Regions from separate parts of the Streptomyces sp. NPDC002838 genome, predicted to be linked through region 2. Evidence: riboswitches for the same ligand, from Rfam matches in the RefSeq annotation. Region 2 holds a riboswitch; the other holds the start of a gene.
What was found. A riboswitch is a leader RNA that binds a small molecule or an ion and turns the genes downstream of it on or off. The one in region 2 is predicted to bind S-adenosylmethionine.
Positions count from the first base shown of each region.

Region 1: linked by a shared signal. The riboswitch ahead of ABT063_RS36750 (aminotransferase class V-fold PLP-dependent enzyme) and the one ahead of thrC (threonine synthase) in region 2 are both predicted to bind S-adenosylmethionine.

Region 1 is NZ_JBEOVF010000039.1:36,864-44,388, forward strand. Features, by position in the region: gene ctaE (aa3-type cytochrome oxidase subunit III) at 1-67, shown strand, start outside; gene qcrC (cytochrome bc1 complex diheme cytochrome c subunit) at 147-956, shown strand; gene qcrA (cytochrome bc1 complex Rieske iron-sulfur subunit) at 953-2,011, shown strand; gene qcrB (cytochrome bc1 complex cytochrome b subunit) at 2,008-3,645, shown strand; gene trpD (anthranilate phosphoribosyltransferase) at 3,784-4,848, shown strand; SAM riboswitch class IV at 4,924-5,040, shown strand; gene ABT063_RS36750 (aminotransferase class V-fold PLP-dependent enzyme) at 5,185-6,564, shown strand; gene ABT063_RS36755 (glycerate kinase) at 6,519-7,525, opposite strand, start outside.
Region 2 is NZ_JBEOVF010000003.1:92,948-100,472, forward strand. Features, by position in the region: gene otsB (trehalose-phosphatase) at 1-773, shown strand, start outside; gene ABT063_RS05350 (alpha,alpha-trehalose-phosphate synthase (UDP-forming)) at 1,056-2,474, opposite strand; gene ABT063_RS05355 (glucosyl-3-phosphoglycerate synthase) at 2,615-3,559, opposite strand; SAM riboswitch class I at 3,747-3,907, shown strand; gene thrC (threonine synthase) at 3,926-5,212, shown strand; gene ABT063_RS05365 (ubiquitin-like small modifier protein 1) at 5,314-5,589, shown strand; gene ABT063_RS05370 (cold-shock protein) at 6,021-6,224, shown strand; gene groL (chaperonin GroEL) at 6,552-7,525, shown strand, end outside.

The sequences.
Region 1 (7,525 bases), on a different contig from region 2:
CTACTACTGGCACTTCGTCGATGTCGTCTGGATCGGCCTCTTCGCCACGATCTACATGATCAAGTAGCCGGGCCCGCTCCCGCGCGCTTCCACAAGCGCACATCCCAGAAGCATCGACGCAGAAGATCCTGACACCGGAGTAATCCGTGAAAAAGCTCTCCGCACGACGACGCCACCCAATGGCGGCGCTCGTCGTCCTACTCCTCGCGCTGGTATGCACGGGGGCGGTGTACACCGCCTTCGCCCCCACGCGCGAGGCGAAGGCTGATGAAACCGCCCAGTCTCTCGCCATCGACGAGGGCAAGAAGCTCTATGCCGTCGGCTGCGCCAGCTGCCACGGCACCGGCGGTCAGGGCACCTCCGACGGTCCGAGCCTCGTGGGCGTGGGCGCCGCGGCCGTCGACTTCCAGGTGGGCACCGGCCGTATGCCGGCCCAGCAGCCTGGCGCGCAGGTCCCGGCCAAGCCGAAGGTCTACTCACAGGCCGAGATCGACCAGCTGGCCGCGTACATCGCCTCGCTGGGCGCCGGTCCGGCCGTCCCGACCGAGAGCCAGTACAGCCCGGAGGGCGCGGACATCGCCAAGGGCGGTGACCTGTTCCGCAACAACTGCGCGCAGTGCCACAACTTCACCGGCCAGGGCGGTGCGCTCACGCACGGCAAGTTCGCGCCGGACCTCTCGGGAGCCACTGACAAGCACATCTACGAGGCCATGCAGACCGGCCCGCAGAACATGCCGTCCTTCCCCGACACCGTGCTGACGGAGCAGAACAAGAAGGACATCATCGCGTACCTGAACGCGGTCAACGGCGAGGAGACCGAGAACCCCGGCGGCCTCGCGCTGGGCGGCCTCGGGCCGGTCAGTGAGGGCCTCTTCGGCTGGATCTTCGGTCTCGGCACTCTCATCGCCGTCGCCGTGTGGGTCGCCGCTCGGACCGCAAAGGCCAAGAAGTCATGAGTAGCCAAGACATTCCCGAAGAGAACCTGCCCGCTGAGCAGGACACCGCACCCGGCGCGGTAGGCGTCGCGGACGAGAAGCACCCGTTCGCCGACCCGGGCCTGCCGCCCCACGAGCACCGGATCCAGGACGTCGACGAGCGGGCCGCCAAGCGGTCCGAGCGCACGGTCGCTCTGCTCTTCACGGTGTCGATGCTGGCCACCATCGGCTTCATCGCCTCGTTCGTGGCGATCCCGGTCGACCAGTCGGTCTACATCTTCCCGCTGGGCCACATCAGCGCGCTGAACTTCGCGCTCGGTATGACGCTCGGCATCGCGCTGTTCGCCATCGGCGCGGGCGCGGTCCACTGGGCCCGCACCCTGATGTCCGACGTGGAGGTCGCCGACGAGCGGCACCCGATCGAGGCCTCTCCCGAGGTCAAGACCAAGGTCATGGACGACTTCCGGCAGGGTGCCAAGGAGTCCGTGCTCGGCCGCCGCAAGCTGATCCGCAACACGATGCTCGGCGCGCTCACGCTGGTGCCGCTGTCCGGCCTCGTGCTGCTGCGCGACCTCGGCCCGCTGCCCGAGACCAAGCTGCGCCACACCCTGTGGTCCAGGGGCAAACTGCTCGTCAACATGAACACGAACGAGCCGCTGCGTCCCTCCGATGTCACCGTCGGCTCGCTCACCTTCGCCAAGCCGGAGGGTCTCGAGGAGCACGACCACGACTTCCAGACCGAGATCGCCAAGGCCGCCCTGTTGATCGTCCGGCTCCAGCCGGAGGACATCAAGGACAAGCGCGAACTCGAGTGGGCGCACGAGGGCATCGTCGCGTACTCGAAGATCTGCACCCACGTCGGTTGCCCGATCTCCCTGTACGAGCAGCAGACGCACCACGTGCTCTGCCCCTGTCACCAGTCCACCTTCGACCTGTCCGACGGTGCCCGGGTGATCTTCGGCCCCGCCGGTCACGCCCTGCCGCAGCTGCGCATCGGCGTGAACGACGAGGGCTACCTCGAAGCGCTCGGCGACTTCGCAGAGCCCGTCGGTCCTGCATTCTGGGAGCGCGGATGAGCACTACAGCGAGCAACGAGTCCCGCTCTCGCGGGAAGGCGCCGGCCGGCGAGCGCGTCGCCGACTGGGCCGACGGCCGCCTGGGGATCTACTCCCTGGCCAAGGCCAACATGCGCAAGATCTTCCCGGACCACTGGTCCTTCATGCTGGGCGAGATCTGCCTGTACAGCTTCATCATCATCATCCTCACGGGTGTGTATCTGACGCTGTTCTTCCACCCGTCGATGAACGAGGTGGAGTACCACGGCAGTTACGTCCCGATGCAGGGCCAGCTGATGAGCGAGGCCTACAAGTCGACGCTGGACATCAGCTTTGACGTGCGCGGCGGTCTGCTCATCCGGCAGATCCACCACTGGGCGGCGATCATCTTCCTCGCCGGCATGTTCGTGCACATGATGCGCGTCTTCTTCACCGGCGCGTTCCGCAAGCCGCGTGAGATCAACTGGCTGTTCGGCTTCCTGCTGTTCGTCCTCGGCATGTTCACCGGTTTCACCGGCTACTCGCTCCCGGACGACCTGCTCTCCGGCACCGGTGTCCGCTTCACCCAGGGCGCGATCCTGTCCACGCCGATCGTCGGCACGTACATCTCGATGTTCCTGTTCGGCGGAGAGTTCCCCGGCGACGACTTCGTCGCCCGGTTCTACTCGGTCCACATCCTGCTGCTGCCGGGCATCATGCTCGGGCTGGTGGTCGGCCACCTGATCCTGGTCTTCTACCACAAGCACACGCAGTTCGCGGGCCCCGGACGGACCAACAAGAACGTCGTCGGCATGCCGCTGCTGCCGGTCTACATGGCCAAGGCCGGAGGCTTCTTCTTCCTGGTCTTCGGTGTCATCGCCGCGCTCGCCGGCATCGCGTCCATCAACCCGATCTGGGTCCTGGGTCCGTACCGGCCCGACCACGTGTCGACCGGCGCCCAGCCCGACTGGTACATGGGCTTCGCCGAGGGGTTGGTCCGTGCCATGCCCGGCTGGGAGGTCAACCTCTGGGGCCACACGCTCGTCCTGGGTGTTTTCATCCCGCTGGTGATCTTCGGTGTCTTCCTCGGGATGATCGCGCTCTATCCGTTCATCGAGTCCTGGATCACCGGGGACAAGCGCGAGCACCACATCCTGGACCGGCCGCGCAACGCCCCGACCCGGACTGCCTTCGGTGTCGCCTGGGTCACCGCGTACATGATCATGCTGATCGGCGGTGGCAACGACATCGTCGCCACCCACTTCCATCTCTCGATCAACTCGGTCACCTGGTTCGTCCGCATCGGGTTCTTCGCCGGACCGGTCATCGCGTTCATCATCACCAAGCGGATCTGTCTCGGCCTCCAGCGCCGCGACAAGGAGAAGGTGCTGCACGGCCGCGAGTCGGGCATCATCAAGCGCCTGCCGCACGGTGAGTTCATCGAGATCCACGAGCCGCTCAGCCAGGACCAGATGTACACGCTCACCGCGCACGAGCAGTACAAGCCGGCCGAGATCGGCCCGACGGTCGACGAGAACGGCGTCGAGCGCAAGGTGAAGGGCTCCGAGAAGCTGCGCGCCAAGCTCAGCGAGGCGTACTACGGCGAGGAGAGCCAGATCCCCAAGCCGACCGTCGAGGAGTACAGGGAGATCACGAGCGGCCACGGCCACCACTGATCGCTGCGCTCGCCACGCGCGGTTCACAGGGCCCCGTCCGGTCTTCGGACGGGGCCCTTTGCCATGCCCGTCGGCTGGATAGGGTGGACCCCGTTGAGACTCGTGTCCCGCTGTACGGGACTGATCCAGGAGCGGCTTATGAGCGCTGTGACCCCCGCTGGAGGCGACACCGCGGCGGGCCGTTCCTGGCCCGAGGTGCTGAGCGCACTGCTCGGCGGACAGGACCTGAGCGCCGGCGACACCGCGTGGGCGATGGACCGCTTCATGAGTGGCGAGGCCACGGACGCCCAGATCGCGGGCTTCATGGTGGCGCTGCGCGCCAAGGGCGAGACGGTCGAGGAGATCAACGGTCTCGTCGAGGCGATGTACGCGCACGCGCAGCCGCTGCACATCCCGGGCCCGGCCGTCGACATCGTCGGCACGGGCGGTGACCGGGCGAAGACGGTCAACATCTCGACGATGTCCGCCATCGTGATCGCGGGGACCGGGGCGAAGGTCGTCAAGCACGGCAACCGGGCGTCGTCCTCGGCGAGCGGGTCGTCCGATGTGCTGGAGAAGCTCGGCATCAACCTGGACCTGTCGCCCGAGCGGGTGGCGCGGGTGGTGGAGGAGGCCGGGATCACCTTCTGCTTCGCCGCCAAGTTCCATCCCTCGATGCGGTTCGTCGGTGCGGTCCGGCGGGATCTGGGGATTCCGACCTCGTTCAACCTCCTCGGCCCGCTGACCAACCCCGCCCGGGTCACCGCCTCGGCGATCGGCTGCTTCGACACCCGGATGGCGGGGCTCATGGCCGGGGTACTGGCCGAGCGCGGCTCGTCCGCGCTGGTGTTCCGCGGCGACGACGGCCTCGACGAGCTGACGACCACGGCCACCTCCCGGGTGTGGATCGTGCGCGACGGCAAGGTGACCGAGGAGGCCTTCGACCCGCGCGACGTCGGCATCGAGCTGGTCCCGGTGGAGGCGCTGCGGGGCGCGGACGCCTCGTACAACGCCGAGGTCGCCCGGCGCCTGCTGGACGGCGAGCAGGGCCCGGTGCGGGACGCCGTACTGCTGAACTCGGCGGCGGCACTGGTGGCGCTGGAGCCGAGCGCTGCGCCGCTGACCGAGCAGATCCGCACCGGTATGGAGAAGGCGGCCGAGTCCCTCGACTCGGGCGCGGCGAAGCTGACGCTGGAGCGTTGGGTGGCCGCGAGCAACAAGTAGGGACCCACACAGGGATGTCCCGCAATCCGGACACGGGTTGCGGGACCTCGATCACTTCCCGTACGTTCCTGCACAGGTCATGAGTGACAGTCATGAGGCCCCGGCCGACTGTCCGGCAACCCTCCGTCCGTGGCGGGGTGCCCCGGGTGAAGACCAGGCTGTGGACAGCAAGGTCCACGGCAAGCGCGGATCCCTCGCACGCTTCTAAAAGTGTGGGGCCAGGGATCCTGGTCGTCGAGGAGTCTTCCGTGAGCAAGCGAATGCGATAGGGCTACCGCGCCCCGCCTCCGCACGCCCTTTTTCTCTTCCCCCCCATGTCTCTCACGGGAGTTCGCCATGTCCGTCTCCACCGCTGCCGCAGCCCAGACCATTTGCCATGACGTTTCGGGGGCGCTGCCCGTTCTCGGCCGGGATGTCACCGTCCCGCTCGTCACCGGCGGCGAGGTCATCTACGCCGCGCTCGACTACGCCGCCAGCGCGCCGGCGCTCCAGCGCGTGTGGGACGACGTCGCCGCGTACGCGCCCTACTACGGCAGCGTCCACCGGGGCGCCGGGTACCTCTCCCAGCTCTCCACCGACCTCTTCGAGAACTCCCGCAGGACCGTCGCCGAGTTCCTGGACTGCCGCGAAGGCGACCAGGTGGTCTTCACCCGGTCCACCACCGACTCCCTCAACCTCCTCGCCGCCGCGCTCCCGGCCGGCTGCCAGGTCTTCGTCTTCGAGACCGAGCACCACGCCTCGCTGCTGCCCTGGCAGAACGCCCGTGTCAGCTACCTCGACGCCCCGCGCACCCCGCGCCAGGCCGTCGAGACCCTGGAGCGCGCCCTCGCCGACCGCGACCCCCACGGCCCGGCCCTGGTCTGCGTGACCGGCGCCTCGAACGTCACGGGCGAGCTGTGGCCCGTACGGGAGCTGGCCGCGACGGCTCACGCGCACGACGCCCGGATCGTCCTGGACGCCGCCCAACTCGCCCCGCACCACCCGGTGTCGGTGCGTGACCTCGATGTCGACTGGGTCGCCTTCTCCGGGCACAAGCTGTACGCCCCCTTCGGCTCCGGTGTCCTGGCCGGACGCGCCGACTGGCTGCGCACGGCCGAGCCGTACCTCGCGGGCGGCGGCGCCAGCCGCAAGGTCACGCGGCGCGCGGACGGGGGAGTGGACGTGGAGTGGCACGAGAGTGCCGCCCGCCACGAGGCCGGTTCCCCGAACGTCATCGGCGCCTACTCCATCGCCTCCGCCTGCAAGGCGCTGACGGAGGCGGGCTTCGAGGCGCTCGTCGCCCGTGAGCAGTACCTGATCGAGAAGGTCCGCGCGGGCCTCGCCGAGGTGCCCGAGGTGCGCGTCCTCTCCCTCTTCGGTGACGACGCCCCGCGCGTCGGCGTGATCTCCTTCGTCGTCCAGGGCTGGAACAGCTCCCACTTCGCCGCCGCGCTCTCCGCCGAGTACGGCATCGGCGTCCGCGACGGCCTCTTCTGCGCCCACCCGCTCGTGCGGACCCTGCTCGGCAGCGACCCGCAGACCCAGGGCGAGTGCGGCGCCCCCGAGGCCGCACCCGGCGAGAAGTCCCTCAACGCCATCCGCGTCAGCTTCGGAGCGGGTACGCCGGACGAGCACGTGGAGCGGTTCGTGACCGCCGTGAAGGAGCTCGTGCGGGACGGCGCCCGGTGGAACTACCGTACCGAGGACGGCCGTTGCGTCCCCGACACCTCCGCCTGAGCCGGTAGCCGGGAGCCCAGCACGATCATCCGCAGGGCGCGTTCCGTGGCGTCCGTGAGGAGTTCGCTCGCCCGGAACAGCGCCTCGGCAAGGGCCATCGGCGCGGGCAGGATCCCGTGGCAGGCGTCCACGCCCGGCACGTCCTGGGCGCCCTCGCCGAGGGTGCCGGCCAGGGCGAGGACCGGCCGTCCGTACAGCTTGGCGCGGCGGGCCACCTCCGCCGGGATCTTCCCTCGGGGCGTCTGGTGGTCCAGCGCCCCCTCGGCGGTGACCACCAGGTCGGCGCGGGCCAGCCGGGCGTCCAGGTCGAGGTGGTCGAGGAGCACGTCGAAGCGGGGGAGGAGCCGGGCTCCCAGGGCGGCCAGGCCCGCGCCCAGTCCGCCCGAGGCGCCGGTGCCGGGGCCGTGGCGCAGGTCGGTGCCGCCGACGGCGAGGTCGCGGGTGAGGACGTCGGCCCAGTTCTCCAGGGCCGCCGACAGCTCCTCGACCTGCGCGGGCGTCGCCCCCTTCTGCGGACCGAAGACCCGGGCCACGCCCCGCTCGCCGCACAGCACGTTGTACGGATTGCAGGCGACAAGCAGCTCCACTTCTTTCAGACGGGGGTCGAGGCCGGTCGGGTCGATGCGGTGCAGCCGGGTCAACTCCCGTCCCCCGTACGGCAGCTCGCGGCCGTCGATGTCCAGCAGCCGTGCCCCGAGCGCCTGGAGCGCGCCGGCGCCCCCGTCCGACGTACCGGAGTCGCCGCAGCCCACCAGGAGGCGCCGTACGCCCAGGTCCAGCGCGGCGCGGAGCAGCTCACCGACGCCGTAGGTGGTCGTGGCGCCCGGATCGCGGAGGTCGCGCGGGACCAGGGAGAGGCCCGCGACCGCCGCCATCTCCACCACCGCGGTGTCCCGGGAGCCAAGCAGGGCGAAGTGGGCGCTGATGGTTTCGCCGACCGGGCCCGTGGCGGGCACGGTGA
Region 2 (7,525 bases):
CGCGGCCCGCCAACGCGGTGATCGCGCTCGACTTCGACGGGACCCTCGCGCCGATCGTGGCGGATCCCGAGCAGGCCCGGGCTCACCCGGACGCCGTGCCCGCGCTCGCCGCCCTCGCCCCGAAGGTCGCCGCCGTGGCCGTGATCACCGGTCGGCCGGCCGGCGTGGCGGTGCGGCACGGCGGGTTCGCCGGCGTCCCCGGCCTGGAGCACCTCGTCGTCCTCGGTCACTACGGCGCCGAACGCTGGGACGCCGTCACCGGCACCGTCAACGCCCCCGCTCCCCACCCCGGCGTCGCCGCCGTCCGCGCCGACCTGCCGGGGGTTCTCGACGGGGTCGGTGCGTGGCAGGGCACCTGGATCGAGGAGAAGGGGCGTGCGGTCGCCGTCCACACCCGCCGCGCCGCCGATCCCCAGGCCGCCTTCGAGGCCCTGCGTGGCCCCCTCACCGATCTGGCCGCCCGCCACGGCCTGATCGTCGAGCCCGGCCGCCTGGTCCTCGAACTCCGCCCGCCCGGCATGGACAAGGGCGTCGCCCTGCTCGAATACGCCCGCGAGATCTCCGCGGAGTCCGTCCTCTACGCCGGCGACGACCTCGGTGACCTGCCCGCCTACGCCGCCGTCGACAAACTCCGCTCCGACGGCACGCCGGGACTGCTGGTGTGCAGCGGCAGCGACGAGGTCACGGAGCTGCGGGATCGGGCGGATCTGGTGGTGGATGGCCCCGAGGGGGTCGTGGGGCTGCTGCGGGGGCTGGCGACGCGGCTCGGCTGAAGACCCGGGCACCCGGCCTTCGGCGGGGTTTCTGTTTCCGCCCGCACCACCTGTGCGGCTTTGGTGGTTGGGTGCGGGTGGCCCCTGTGGGGGGTGAGCGCCGTCGGCGGGTGCGGGTGCGGGTGGGCGGTGGGGCGAGTCTGTGAGGGGTGCAGGGGACGGAGTCCCCGCCGGGGTCTGGGGCGGAGCCCCAGGAGGGTGACCTCTCGAGGTACCGAGTCGGGTGGTGGGTGGGCACAGGCCCGTAGTTCCAGGGGGCGGAGCCCCCTGGCGGGGTTCGAATCACGCCCTCAGCGCACTCAGCTGCTCCAGAAACCACTGCGCCGGCGGCAACGCCGTAGCCGCCGCAGCCAACCGCTTCGTCCGTTCCGCCCGCTCCTCCGGCGCCATCGACAACGCCTCGTGCAACGCCCGAGCCGTCTCCATCACGTCGTACGGATTGACGGTGATCGCATCCTCGCGCAGCTCCCAGTACGCCCCCGCCTCCCGGGACAGCACCAGCGCACACCCCTCGTCGGAGACGACCGGCACCTCCTTCGCCACGAGGTTCATGCCGTCCCGGATGGGATTGACCAGGGCCACGTCCGCCAACCGGTACGCGGCCAGCGAGCGTGCGAAGTCGTCCTTGAGGTTCAGCACGACCGGTGTCCAGCCCGGCGTCCCGTACTCGGAGTTGATCTCCTCCGACAGCCGCCGCACCTCCGCCATGTACTCCCGGTACACCGCGAGGTCCTGCCGCGACGGGTACGCGAACGCCACGTGCGCCACCCGCTCCCGCCACTCGGGGTGATCGTCGAGCAGCTGCCGGTACGCGAGCAGTCCACGCACGATGTTCTTCGACAGCTCGGTCCGGTCGACCCGGACGATCGCCTTGCGCGCACTGCCGTCGGGAGCCGCGCCGATCTCCTCCCGCAGCGCCGCCACCCGCTCGTCCACATCGGCCTCGTGCGCCCGCCTGCGCAGGAAGTCCGCGTCCGCACCGAGCCCGTGCACGCCGATCCGTGTGTCCCCGAGCCCTCCGGCGAACTCCGCCGCGCACGTGGTGAACGCGTCCGCCCAGCGCTGGGTCAGGAAGCCCAGCCGATCGGCACCCAGCATGCCGCGCAGGACCTCTGCGGCGACATCGTCCGGCAGCAACCCGAAGTACTCCACCGGCGCCCACGGCGTGTGCGAGAAGTGCCCGATCCGCAGGTCCGGCCGCAGTTCACGCAGCATCCCCGGCACCAGACACAGGTGGTAGTCCTGCACCAGCACCGCCGCCCCCGGCGCGGCCTCCTGAGCCAACGCCTCGGCGAAGGCCCGGTTGTAGGTCTCGTACGACACCCACTGCCGCCGGAATTCCGCGTCGAAGACCGGCTCCAGCGGGGTCTGGTACAGCATGTGGTGGACGAACCACAGCACGGAGTTGGCGATGCCGTTGTACGCGTCGGAGTGCACGTCGGCCGGGATGGCGAGCATGCGCACACCAGCCTCACCGACCCCGCGCCGTACCGCCTCCCGGTCGCCGTCGCCCAGCGCCGAGCACACCCACAGGGCACCCGCGTCCGGCCCGATCGCCGACAGGCCCGAGACCAGCCCGCCGCCACCCCGTTTGGCGTGCAGCGAGCCGTCCTCGCGCACCGCGTAGGAGACCGGGCCGCGGTTGGACGCGACCAGCACTTGAGCACCTCGAGCACCCTGAGCAGCCTGCGTGGAAGCCATACGCCTCAACTTAGCCCAGCCCGTAACCGCTCAAACGTGCGGATCCCCTACGCGATCAGTCGTATACGGCCCGTAAGAGCAGGCAATTCGGCCCGCATACGGCCCGCGGTCAGCTCGCGTACGGCCCGGACACGGCCGCTTCAAGCGACCTTCCGCGCCGCGTACTCCGCGATCTCCACCATCGGCGGCCGTTCCTCCGTGTCCACGGAGTACGTGCGCGGCTCGAACCCGTCCTCACCCCGCTCGAACTGGGTGAGGGAGGGCCGGATCAGATGCCCGCGGGCCAGCCGCAGCTGGGCCGTGCGGTAGATCGCGGCCGACATACGGCCCAGGGACTGCCCGTCCTGGTGGCGGTGCTTGCGGACGCCGACATCGACCTGGGCGAGCGCGTCGAGGCCCACCAGGTGCAGGGCGTCCACCAGCATGCCCAGCTCCACCCCGTATCCGACCGGGAACGGCAGCTGCTCCAGCAGTGAGCGGCGGGCCGCGTACTCGCCGCCGAGCGGCTGGACGAAGCCGGCCAGCTGCGGCCAGTGCATGTTCAGCAGCGGGCGCGCCATGAGCTCGGTGACCCGGCCGCCCTGGCCGGCCGCGCCGCGGAGCGGACGGTCGTACATCCCCTTGACCAGGTCGACCCCGGGGTCCGTGAGCAGCGGGCCCACGATCCCGGAGACGAAGTCCGACGAGAACTCCTTCAGGTCCGCGTCGATGAAGCAGACGATGTCGCCGCCGGTGACCAGGAGCGAGCGCCACAGCACCTCGCCCTTGCCGGGAACGGTCGGGATGCGGGGGAGGATGTCGTCGCGGTGGACGACCCTCGCCCCGGCCGCCGTGGCGACCTGAGACGTGCGGTCGGTCGACCCGGAGTCCACGACGACGATCTCGTCGACGAGCGGGACCTGGCGCATGAGGTCGTGACGGATCACCGCGACGATGTCACCGACCGTCTCCTCCTCGTTGAGCGCGGGCAGCACGACACTGACCGACTGGCCCGTGGCGCGTTTCGCGGCCAGGATCTTGTGGAGCGGGCGATCGGTCTTGGACCAGGAGCGAGTGCTCAGCCAGCGCTCGACTTCATTCAGCACAGTGCGCGGCTCCTCTGCGTTCTCTCGGCGAGTAAGTGATCCATGGTCTCTGGCGGAACATGTGATCCATCTCGCGGTTCGGACGGCTATCTCAACTGTCCTGGCCTTCGGTTACAGTCTTGAACAACGCGGATGACCATCGCATGTCGGGGTCGGCGTTGCGTTTCAACGATCAACAACCACATACCGCTCATCCAGAGGGGCAGAGGGATACGGCCCGATGAAGCCCCGGCAACCCTCCAGCCGGTCTCGTAAACGATCACTGATGATCGTCTCCGCGAGGCTCCACCGGCTAGGGAAGGTGCCAAATCCGTCTCACGGCGAGATGCGTCGTGAGGAAGATGAGGAGAAAGGGCCTCGCCTCACATGGCTGTGCAGACTGTTGCAAGCACCACCGACACCGTCACCGTAGACCTGGGTCCCGCCGCGGCGCTCTCCTGCCGCGAGTGCGGTCACCGCGTACCCCTCGGCCCGGTCTTCGCGTGCGAGGAGTGTTTCGGCCCGCTCGAGATCGCCTACGACTTCTCGGCCTACGACACCGAGGAACTCCGTCGGCAGATCGAGGCGGGACCCGCGAACATCTGGCGTTACGCGCCCCTGCTGCCCGTCCCCGCGGACGTGGCCACCAAGCCGAACATCAACCCCGGCTGGACCCAGCTCGTCAAGGCCGACAACCTCGCGCGCGAGCTCGGCGTGACCGGCGGGCTGTATGTGAAGGACGACTCCGGCAACCCGACGCACTCCTTCAAGGACCGGGTCGTCGCCCAGGCCCTGGAGGCCGCGCGCGCCTTCGGCTTCACCACCCTCTCGTGCTCCTCGACGGGCAACCTGGCCGGCGCCGTCGGCGCCGCCGCCGCCCGGGCCGGCTTCCGCTCCTGCGTGTTCATCCCGCACGACCTGGAGCAGGGCAAGGTCGTCATGGCCGCGGTCTACGGCGGCGAGCTCGTCGGCATCGAGGGCAACTACGACGACGTGAACCGCTTCTGCTCCGAGCTGATCGGCGACCCGGCCGGCGAGGGCTGGGGCTTCGTCAACGTCAACCTGCGGCCGTACTACGCGGAAGGGTCCAAGACCCTGGCGTACGAGATCTGCGAGCAGCTGGGCTGGCAGCTGCCCGACCAGCTGGTCGTGCCGATCGCCTCCGGCTCCCAGCTCACGAAGATCGACAAGGGTCTGCAGGAGCTGATCAAGCTCGGGCTGGTGGAGGACAAGCCGTACAAGATCTTCGGCGCGCAGGCCGAGGGCTGCTCGCCGGTGTCCGTCGCCTTCAAGGGCGGGCACGACGTCGTACGGCCGCAGAAGCCGAACACCATCGCCAAGTCGCTGGCGATCGGCAACCCGGCGGATGGTCCCTACGTCCTCGACATCGCTCGCCGTACGGGCGGGGCGGTGGAGGATGTCACCGACGAGCAGGTCGTCGACGCGATCAAGCTGCTTGCGCGGACCGAGGGCATCTTTGCCGAGACGGCGGGTGGCGTGACCGTGGGGGTTGCGCGGAAGCTGATCGAGGACGGTGTGCTGGATCCGACGTTGACGACTGTCGTGCTCAACACCGGGGATGGTCTCAAGACGTTGGACGCTGTGGCCGGGACTGGGCTTACTGCGACCATTCGTCCCAACCTGGAGTCGTTCCGAGAAGCTGGCCTGGCATAGCTGTTTCCGACTGCGGGCCGGTGGGGGCTGGTCGCGCAGTTCCCCGCGCCCCTGGGGCGCTGCCCCGCCGTACCTGTGCATCCGACCGGAGGTCACACCGCATGAGCGTCAACGTCCGTATCCCCACCATCCTGCGCACCTACACCGGTGGCCAGGCCGAGGTCACGGCCGAGGGTGCGACCCTCGGCGAGGTCATCGCCGATCTGGAGAAGAACCACACCGGCATCGCCGCCCGCGTCCTGGACGACCAGGGCAAGCTGCGCCGGTTCGTCAACGTGTACGTGAACGACGACGACGTTCGCTTCGAGCAGGGCCTGGAGACCGCCACCCCGGACGGTGCCGGCGTTTCCATCATTCCGGCCGTCGCCGGAGGCTGATCATTACCCACGGTAACGCCGGTTACCGAGAGTTCATCGAATTGCCCCCTCCGTAAGAGAAGCGGAGGGGGCAATTCAGTGTGGTTGAGCGCGGTACAGTTGGGGAACGCGCTGCCGACGTTCCAGTCCGAGGCCCCTGGTTTCTGCCTTGCGCCCGATAAGAAGTAGCCAAAGTGTGCGCGTCTTTCATGCCTTTTGTGTACTTTGTGGGGCCCGACTTGCCCTGAATTCGGGCGAATTCTCGGCAGATTCCCGACCCCGCGCGTCCTGAATTCTCGTCCGATTGACCTGTTGCAGAGGGCAGTTGGACAGATACATTCGGCCGCGGTCGACGCGTTCCGGCGCACGCCCCCAATCATGTGGGGGGTGAGGTCTGACCCGGATCCACGAAGTGTGGGTCTGTGCAAGGGCCAGTAATAGGGGAGTTAGGCATGGCTCAGGGCACCGTCAAGTGGTTCAACGCGGAGAAGGGGTACGGCTTCATCGCGGTCGACGGTGGTGCGGATGTTTTCGTCCACTACAGCGCCATCCAGATGGACGGGTACCGCACCCTTGAAGAGGGCCAGCGGGTCGAGTTCGAGATCTCGCAGGGCCAGAAGGGCCCGCAGGCCGACATGGTTCGCGTCTCTGCCTGAACGCGCGACCAACCGCAATAGAACGGTCTTCTCCGGAGGGCCCGCATCCGGCAGGGTGCGGGCCCTCCGGCATGTCCGGGGGTCGATGCGGGGGTGGTCCGCGTCCGGCTCGGGCGGGTGCCCGATCCCCGAGAGGCGCTTGCACTCGACAGGGCCGAGTGCTAATCATTGGCGTTAGCACTCTGAAGGTGAGAGTGACAGTGTGGACCGGGTCGGTGAGGCCCGCAGGCCGGGTGGGGCAAGGAACCACGAGGCAGGCGAGCCGTCCGTCGCGGGCGCGGGCGCGGTCCGAAGGAATCACCCCCAGTCCTGGAGGGACCACTTCACATGGCCAAGATCATCGCGTTCGACGAGGAGGCGCGGCGCGGCCTCGAGCGCGGCATGAACCAGCTCGCGGACGCCGTCAAGGTGACCCTCGGCCCCAAGGGCCGCAACGTCGTCCTCGAGAAGAAGTGGGGCGCCCCCACGATCACCAACGACGGTGTCTCCATCGCCAAGGAGATCGAGCTCGAGGACCCGTACGAGAAGATCGGCGCCGAGCTGGTCAAGGAAGTCGCCAAGAAGACGGACGACGTCGCCGGTGACGGTACGACCACGGCGACCGTTCTCGCCCAGGCCCTGGTCAAGGAAGGCCTGCGCAACGTAGCCGCCGGCGCCAACCCGATGGCCCTCAAGCGCGGTATCGAGAAGGCCGTCGAGGCCGTCTCCGGTGCCCTGCTGGAGCAGGCCAAGGATGTCGAGACCAAGGAGCAGATCGCCTCCACGGCCTCCATCTCCGCCGCCGACACCCAGATCGGCGAGCTCATCGCCGAGGCGATGGACAAGGTCGGCAAGGAAGGCGTCATCACCGTCGAGGAGTCCCAGACCTTCGGTCTGGAGCTGGAGCTCACCGAGGGTATGCGCTTCGACAAGGGCTACATCTCGGCGTACTTCGCCACCGACATGGAGCGTATGGAGGCGTCGCTCGACGATCCCTACATCCTCATCGCCAACTCCAAGATCTCCTCGGTCAAGGACCTGCTCCCGCTCCTGGAGAAGGTCATGCAGTCGGGCAAGCCGCTGCTGATCATCGCCGAGGACGTCGAGGGCGAGGCCCTGTCGACCCTGGTCGTCAACAAGATCCGCGGCACCTTCAAGTCCGTCGCCGTCAAGGCTCCGGGCTTCGGTGACCGCCGCAAGGCCATGCTCGGCGACATCGCCATCCTCACGGGCGGCGAGGTCATCTCCGAGGAGGTCGGCCTCAAGCTGGAGAACGCGTCCCTGGACCTCCTGGGTCGCGCCCGCAAGGTCGTCATCACCAA